Regions from separate parts of the Fusobacterium mortiferum ATCC 9817 genome, predicted to be linked through region 4. Evidence: riboswitches for the same ligand, from Rfam matches in the RefSeq annotation. Region 4 holds a riboswitch; each other region holds the start of a gene.

Region 1 (2,209 bases), 100 kb from region 4:
AGAATTAGAGGTTGAAGAGGGAACTTCGAGAAGTATTTATAAGGGAAAAGATTGGTATACTGATAGAATAGTGCAAGATTATATTGATTTTCATAAAGAATCAAAATATTCTCCTCAAATATCCAATTTAGATAAATTTAAAAATGTGGAAGCTGAAAAGATATTTTTTATAAATCCTAATAGAAAAGTTATAGAAAAATTAGAGAAAAAAATGAAAAATTTAGAATTAGATAAGTATTTAAATATTGCTACTTCTCAACCTACTTGTTTAGAAATAATGAGTAAAAAAGCAAATAAAGGGGAAGCATTAAAAACATTATTAAAATACGAAAATATAGATTTTAAAGAAATAATCTCTTTTGGAGCTGCTTTAAATGATAAAGAAATGTTAGAAAATTCTGGAATGGGAATAATAATGGGAAATGGGGATAAAAGATTAAAAGAGATTTTAAAAGAGTGTAAAGTTATTGGAAGTTCAGATGAAGATGCTGCAGCTAAATTTTTAGAAAATCTTTTTGACTTATAGAAGAGTTAAAAAGTATAAAATTTTTATAGAAAAAATTATTGACAAAAGAAAAGTAAAGGTATATAATCATTTTCAACAAAGAAATAAAAAATAAAAAACCATCAAGAGAAACCGAGAGACTGGCTCTATGACGTTTCAGCAACCTATCAAAAGATGTGGTGCTAATTCCAGACAGATGGCTGATATTAAAGTATATCAATCTCTATTACTTGATGGTAATAGAGATTTTTTTTATATAAACAAAACAGGAGGGATTTTATGAGCAGAGAGGAATTTAAAATTGAAACACAACTTGTACAAGGGAGTGGAGAGTTTACTGAGGGGCAACCAAGAGTATATCCAATATATCAGACTACAACTTATGACTACAACTCTCCAGAGGTTTTAGCAGAGCTATTTGACTTAAAAAGAGATGGGTATATGTATTCAAGAATAGGAAATCCAACAGTTACAGCCTTTGAAGAAAAGATAGCACAGCTAGAAAAAGGTGTGGGAGCTTTGGCACTAGCTTCAGGACAAGCAGCCAATGTAACAGCTATTTTGAATATATGTGGTTGCGGTGACCATATAGTATCTCTAGCAACTATATATGGGGGAACAGCTAATCTATTTAAATCTACCTTGAAAAAGTATGGAATAACTGCTACTTTTGTTTCTCCAGAGGCTTCAGAAGAGGAGATAAAGACAGCTTTTCAAGAGAATACAAAGGTGCTTTTTGGAGAAACTTTGGGAAATCCAGAGATGAATGTAATAGATTTTGAAAAGCTTGTGAGAGTAGGGAAAGAGAAGGGAGTTCCTGTTATAGTAGATAACACTCTAGCTTCTCCATATCTATGTAATCCTATTGAATATGGAGTAAATATAGTAACTCATTCAGCTACAAAATATATAGATGGGCAAGGGGCAGCATTGGGTGGAGTTATTGTAGATGGTGGAAATTTTAATTGGGACAATGGAAAGTTTCCAGACCTTGTAGAGCCAGATTCAGCTTACCATAACTTAAGTTATTGGAAAGATTTTGGAAAAGCTGCATATATAACAAGGGCTAGGGTAACTTTATTGAGAGATTTTGGAGCTTGTCTAAATCCTTTTAATGCTTTTCTTTTCTTGAGAGGATTGGAAACACTACATCTAAGAATGGAAAGACATAGTGAAAATGCTTTAAAAGTTGCAAAATTTTTAGAAAATCATGAGAAGATAGAGTGGGTAAATTATCCTAAGTTAGAGAGCAGTTATTCATATGAAAATGCTAAAAAGTATCTACCTAAAGGGGGAAGTGGAGTTATATTACTAGGTGTCAAAGGTGGAAGAGAGGGAGCAGAGAGATTTATAAAGGAGCTTACTTGGATAAGAAGTGTAATTCACGTGGGAGATTCTCGTACTTGTGTATTACATCCAGCTAGTACAACACATAGACAACTATCAGAAGAGGACCAAATAAAAGCTGGTGTTTTACCTGAAGCAGTTAGATTGAATGTGGGAATAGAAAATGTAGAGGATATATTGAAAGATATAGCTAGAGCCTTAGAAAATATATAATAAAATAGAAGAGGGAACTATTGTAACTTAAGGGTTTACATTAGTTCCTTTTTATTTTGTTTTTAAAAAGATAAAAAGGTAAGTTTTAAGTATAAAATAGCATAAAATAGTATTGATAAAAAAGAAGGTATAAGGTATTCTCTT
Region 2 (2,209 bases), 530 kb from region 4:
CGTAGCTTCAGCTAATAAATTTGGAATTGTAAGTGGAGTATCACTTGTTATTCCTTGGGCAATATTTTTAGGAGCTTTTGTACAACTTATAGCCTGTTTAAACGATATAAAACATGGGAATGTATTTGGTACTACTGCCTTTGGTGGATATGCTTTCTTTTGGTTTGGAATGGCTATGGGTTGGATGATACAACTTGGAGTATTTGGTGAAACAATGAAAGCTGCTGCTGACCCAAAAGCTTTTGGATTCGTATTTTTAGGTTATTTAATTTTTACACTATATATGACAATAGGGTCTATTGAAACTAACAAGACATTACTTATTATTTTTATCTTAATAGATTTCTTATTTATAGGATTAGCACTTTCATCTTTTGGAATAGCTTATCATTACACTCATATGTTAGCTGCTATATCAGAATTATTAATTGCTCTTATGTCATTTTATGGTTCTGCTGCAAATGTATTGAATAAAACTTTTGGAAGAGAATTTTTACCACTTGGAAAACCATTAGGAATATTTAGAAATAGTGAAAGAAATAATATACAATTAGATAAATCTCCTATCTCAGTAGAGATATTTAATAAATAATTATTGACTTTTTTAGTATTTAATGATATAATATTTTGTAAATTTAAAATGTAGACCATCAAGAGAGATTGAGGGACTGGCCCTATGACATCTCAGCAACCTGCTTTTACAAGTGTGGTGCTAACTCCTGATAGATGGATGAGAAACTTGGACTTGACTTATGAGCCCTTCATCTATCTAGGTGAAGGGATTTTTTATTAATATTTTTGTTTAATTTTTAGGAGGAAAATAAAAAATGAAAAATTTAACTTATTTTACATCTGAATTCGTATCACCTGGACACCCTGATAAAGTATCTGACCAAATATCTGATGCTGTATTAGATGCTTGTCTTGCTGATGACCCTAGTTCAAGAGTAGCTTGTGAAGTTTTCTGTACTACTGGACAAGTTATTGTTGGTGGGGAGATTACTACTTCTACTTATATTGATATCCAAGATATAGTTAGAAAAAAGATAGATGAAATTGGATATAGAGAAGGAATGGGATTTGACTCTAACTGTGGTGTTTTAAACGCCATACATGCTCAATCACCTGATATCGCTATGGGAGTAGATGTTGGTGGAGCTGGAGACCAAGGAATAATGTTTGGTGGAGCTGTAAAAGAAACTCCAGAACTTATGCCACTTGCTTTAGTTTTAGCTAGAGAAATTCTTGTAAGATTAACTAAAATGACTAGAAGTAAAGAATTAGCATGGGCTAGACCTGATGCTAAGGCTCAAGTAACTTTAGCTTATGATGAAAATGGAAAGATTGACCACGTTGATACAATAGTACTATCTGTACAACACAATCCTGATGTAACTCAAGAGCAAATAAAAGCTGATGTTAAAGAGAAAGTAATAAGACCTGTACTTGAAGCATATAATTTAAATCCAGCTGATGTTAAAAAATATCATATCAATCCAACTGGAAGATTCGTTATAGGAGGACCACACGGAGATACAGGACTTACTGGAAGAAAAATCATAGTAGATACTTATGGTGGATACTTCAGACATGGTGGAGGAGCATTCTCAGGAAAAGACCCTTCAAAAGTTGACAGATCAGCAGCTTATGCAGCAAGATGGGTAGCTAAAAACATAGTAGCAGCAGATTTAGCAGATAAATGTGAAGTACAATTATCTTATGCAATAGGAGTAGTAGAACCTACATCAGTAAAAGTAGATACATTTGGAACAGGAAAAGTAAGTGAGATAGAGCTTGCTGAAGCTGTTAAAAAAGTATTTGATTTAACACCAAGAGGAATAGAAAAATCATTAGAATTAAGAAGTGGAAAATTCAAATATCAAGACTTAGCAGCATTTGGACATATTGGAAGAACTGACTTAGATATTCCTTGGGAAAAAACAAATAAAGTTGAAGAATTAAAAGCTATATTAAATAAATAGTAAAATTTGAAGAAGTTATGAGATTATATACTATAATTTTATAACTTCTTTTTTTATTTATTAAAATTAAAAATATTTTTTCAAAAAAATATTGACTTTTTTTTAAAAAAGGTGTATTCTTAACACATAGATTTAATTGTTATGGAGGCAGATTATGAAGTTTCACATTTTTGGTTTAACTGCACAATTTAATAATAACAATAATAATATGTCGAGGTTTGGACTTT
Region 3 (2,209 bases), on a different contig from region 4:
TCAATAAGTAGTATATCTACTCCACCATCTATCAATCCTTCAATTTGTTCACTGTATGCTTCCTTGAGATAATCAAATTCTAAATCTCTATCATAGGGATTTTTTCCACTAGGAATAGTAAGAGTTTTATTTGTAGGACCTATTGAACCAGCTATATAGATTTTTTTCTCACTAGTAGTGGTTACCTCTTTGGCAAGTTCGGCACTTCTTTTAGCTATCTCATATGCTCTCTCTGAAAACCCATACTCATTTAGAGAGATTTTATTACAGTTAAAAGAGTTTGTTTCAATAATATCAGCTCCAGCTTCAATATATTTTAAATGAATATCTTTTATTATATCAGGACGAGTGATATTTAAAATCTCGTTACAACCTTTTTTACCGAGATAATCATCAGAGTTTAAGTTATATTTTTGAATAGCAGTTCCCATAGCTCCATCTAATACTAAAATTCTTTTCTGTAACTCTTTTTTAATATCCATAATTTTCATCTCTCTTTCTTAAAATATTTCCAATATTTTCCATTATTTTTTTAGAAGCTTCCACTCTGTTCATTGTGTATATGTGTATTCCTGCTATATCATCAGAGATAAGCTCTATTATCTGTTCCATAGCATAAGCAATTCCTGCTTCTCTCATAGCTATTGGATTATCTTCATATCTATCTAATATCCTTTTCAATTTTTCAGGGATACTACAACCACACATAGAGGTAATTCTTCTGATTTGTTTACCATTTGTTATGGGCATAACTCCTGCTATCAGTGGAGTTTTTATATTAAGCTTTCCCAATTTTTCTTTAAATTCATAAAACTTTTCATTTTCAAAAAATATCTGTGAGATAAGGAAGTCAGTTCCACTATCTACTTTAGTCTTTAAATTGAATAGATCTAATAAATCATTTGTTTCTTGGTGACCTTCTGGATAAAAAGCTCCTCCAATAGAAAAATCTCCATATTCTTTAATGTATTTTATCAAATCATTAGCATGAGAAAACTCACCTATTTTATTTTCACACTCTTGTGGAATATCTCCTCTTAAAGCCATAATATTTTCTATATTATTTTTATTTAAATCTTTCAATATCTCATCAATCTCTTTTTTTGTTGCTCCTATACAAGTCAAATGAGCAAGAGCTTCTATATTATTTATATTTTTTATTTTAGAAGCAATATCTACAGTGTTTCTTCTAGTACTTCCACCAGCTCCATAAGTAACACTCATAAAGTCTGGTTTTAAAAGAGAAAGCTCATCTATAACTTCATAAACTTTTTCAAGAGTATATATTTTGTTAGGTGGAAATACCTCAAAAGAGATAGTAGGTTGTTTCTGTTTAAATAGTTCTTTTATTTTCATATTTTCCTCCAAGTGTTTTATAATAAAAAAACTTCCTTTATCTGATAGATAAAAGAAGTTAAAAACTTTATACTATTACCATCTATCAGGAATTAGCACCACACCATAAGGTAGGTTGCTGAGATATCACAAGGCCTGTCCTTCAATCTCTCTCTATGGATTTATTTTGTCAATTTTATCATAATAATATCTCTGTGTCAACAATAACTTGATTGTCCTTCAAAAAAATGATTTAATAGTAGTGGGGGGATATAATGAGTTTAAATAGAAAAGAGTTAGATATTCTTGAAGAGTTAAGTAGAGAAGAAAAATTGACATTGGGATATCTTTCTGAAAAATATGAAGTAAGTGAGAGAAATATAAGATATAGTATTGATAACTTAAATTATTATTTAACAAAGTTTTCTTTTCAAGAGATAGGAATAAAAAAAGGGGAATTAAACTGGCGAAGTAGTAGAGAGAGGTTAGAGGAGTTTATACAAAGCATTGATATAGATAACTATATTTTCTCGAAAGAAGAGAGAGAAAATTATATTTTAATAAAGTATTTATTCAGTGAAAATACTACTATAACAGAGATAGAAAAATATCTAAAAGTAAGCCGTCCTACAATAAAAAAGGATATAATCTCTCTTAATGAGTACCTTAAAGAGTTTGAGTTAGAGTTTGTAAGAGAGGAAAATGGAATAAATATAAAGGGAAAAGAGAAGAAATTACGTCATCTCAAACTTTTAAAACTTTTAGAGTATTTGGATATAAAAGATAATAAAATAATATTCTTATCTAAGATATATCTTACAGAAAAAGAGGAGTTAGAAGTAATAAAAAAATATGTAGGAAAAATAGATACAAC
Region 4 (2,209 bases):
CTCTTGCTCAAAAAACTAATCCATCTCCTGTGGATAGTTTTGGAGTAAAAGATGAAGTAGATATGGTACTTATGGGATATCTTGCTTTCTTAGACCCACCTAAACCTACAACTGCTAAGGCTATTGCTGCTCTAAAAGAGTATGGTGTAAGAACTAAGGTTCTAACTGGAGATAATGATAAAGTTACTAAAAGTATTTGTGGAAAAGTTGGACTTAATAGTAAAAATATTTTACTTGGCTCAGATATAGATAATATGAGTGATGAAGAACTTTCAACTGTTATTGAAAAGGTAGATATCTTTGCAAAACTATCTCCTATGCAAAAAACTAGAATTGTTCAAATCTTAAAAGAGAATGGACATACAGTTGGATTTATGGGAGATGGAATAAATGATGCTGCTGCTATGAAAGAGGCAGATATAGGAATATCTGTTGATACAGCTGTGGATATAGCTAAGGAATCTGCTGATATAATCTTACTTGAAAAAGATTTAATGGTATTAGAAGAGGGAATTATAGAGGGACGTAAAACTTATGCTAATATGATTAAGTATATTAAGATGACTGCTTCATCTAACTTTGGTAATATGTTTTCAGTATTAGCTGCTAGTGCTTTCTTACCATTTTTACCAATGATGAGCATACACTTAATTCTATTAAATCTAATCTATGACCTATCTTGTACTGCTATCCCTTGGGATAATGTAGATAAAGAGTTTTTAAAAATTCCTAGAAAATGGGAAGCAAGCTCTATTGGAAAATTTATGTTATGGATAGGACCTACTAGTTCTATATTTGATATAACTACATACTTATTGATGTATTTTGTAATCTGTCCTATGTTTGTATCGAATGGAGTGCTATACAACTCTATCCCAGTTGAGCAAGAAACATTGAGAGCAGCTTATGAAGCTATGTTCCAAACAGGTTGGTTTATTGAATCTATGTGGTCGCAAACTCTAGTTATCCATATGATAAGAACTCCAAAAATTCCTTTTATTCAAAGTATAACTTCTTTACCTGTAACTGTACTTACAATGTTAGGAATTTTAATTGTTTCAATAATTCCATATACTCCTTTAGGAAATCTATTAGGATTAACTCAATTACCACTTATCTATTGGTTCTTCTTAATCCTAACAATAGTAGGATATATGCTACTAGTTACACTAGTTAAAAAACAGTATATCAAAAAATATAGAGAATTATTATAAAAAAATATTGACAAAATAGTATTCTCAGGTATATAATTACCCCAACAACAAAAAACAAACCATCAAGAGAAACCGAGAGACTGGCTCTATGACGTTTCAGCAACCTATCTTATAGATGTGGTGCTAATTCCAGACAGATGGAAGATACTAATTTTGTATCCAACTCTATTACTTGATGGTAATAGAGTTTTTTTTATAATTTTTTTCTAGGGAGGATTTTATGATTGAACTAAAGAACATCAGCAAGACTTACTATGACAATGGAAAAAAAGTAGAGGCATTGAAAAATATCAATCTCTCTTTTAATCCTGGGGAAATCGTAGGGATTATAGGATACTCTGGAGCAGGTAAAAGTACACTACTCAGATGTATAAATCTCTTAGAACCACCCACTACTGGAGAAGTTATCATTAATGGAGTCACACTAAATACTCTAAATGATAAAGAACTTCGAGAAATTAGAAAAAAAATAGGAATGATATTTCAACACTTTAATCTAATGAAAAGTAGAACCATCTCTAAAAATATCTCCTATCCATTAAAGGGAAGTAACTTATCTAAAAAGGAGATAGATTTAAGAGTAGAGGAGTTACTTGAACTAGTTAACTTAAAAGAGAAAAAGGAGAATTATCCATCTCAACTATCTGGAGGACAAAAACAGAGAGTAGGTATAGCAAGAGCTCTTGCTAATAAACCAGATATAATTCTGTGTGATGAAGCTACTTCTGCTCTAGACCCTGAAACTACAATTTCTATTCTGAAGCTTCTAAAAAAAGTTAATCAAGAATTAGGAGTTACAATTATCCTAATAACACATCAAATGGAGGTAATAAAAGAAATATGTGATAGAGTTATAGTTATGGAAGATGGAGAAATTAAGGAACAAGGAGATATTGTAGAAGTATTTTCAAGACCAAAAGCTGACATTACAAAAAAATTTCTTTCTACAATATTTAATAGTAAAAAAATATCTGAATATCTTGAAAATCTACCCT

What was found. A riboswitch is a leader RNA that binds a small molecule or an ion and turns the genes downstream of it on or off. The one in region 4 is predicted to bind S-adenosylmethionine.
Region 1: it holds a riboswitch for S-adenosylmethionine, as region 4 does, so the genes downstream of both, FMAG_RS12205 (O-acetylhomoserine aminocarboxypropyltransferase/cysteine synthase family protein) here and FMAG_RS12680 (methionine ABC transporter ATP-binding protein) in region 4, are expected to answer to the same signal.
Region 2: it holds a riboswitch for S-adenosylmethionine, as region 4 does, so the genes downstream of both, metK (methionine adenosyltransferase) here and FMAG_RS12680 (methionine ABC transporter ATP-binding protein) in region 4, are expected to answer to the same signal.
Region 3: it holds a riboswitch for S-adenosylmethionine, as region 4 does, so the genes downstream of both, metF (methylenetetrahydrofolate reductase [NAD(P)H]) here and FMAG_RS12680 (methionine ABC transporter ATP-binding protein) in region 4, are expected to answer to the same signal.

The regions. Positions count from the first base shown of each region.
Region 1 is NZ_GL987994.1:550,068-552,276, forward strand. It holds gene FMAG_RS12200 (Cof-type HAD-IIB family hydrolase) at 1-526, shown strand, start outside; SAM riboswitch class I at 622-708, shown strand; gene FMAG_RS12205 (O-acetylhomoserine aminocarboxypropyltransferase/cysteine synthase family protein) at 785-2,065, shown strand.
Region 2 is NZ_GL987994.1:120,793-123,001, reverse strand. It holds gene FMAG_RS10265 (acetate uptake transporter) at 1-592, shown strand, start outside; SAM riboswitch class I at 645-733, shown strand; gene metK (methionine adenosyltransferase) at 828-1,982, shown strand.
Region 3 is NZ_GL987988.1:797,184-799,392, forward strand. It holds gene FMAG_RS04865 (homocysteine S-methyltransferase family protein) at 1-482, opposite strand, end outside; gene metF (methylenetetrahydrofolate reductase [NAD(P)H]) at 472-1,356, opposite strand; SAM riboswitch class I at 1,432-1,518, opposite strand; gene FMAG_RS04875 (helix-turn-helix domain-containing protein) at 1,611-2,209, shown strand, end outside.
Region 4 is NZ_GL987994.1:651,369-653,577, reverse strand. It holds gene mgtA (magnesium-translocating P-type ATPase) at 1-1,214, shown strand, start outside; SAM riboswitch class I at 1,271-1,358, shown strand; gene FMAG_RS12680 (methionine ABC transporter ATP-binding protein) at 1,435-2,209, shown strand, end outside.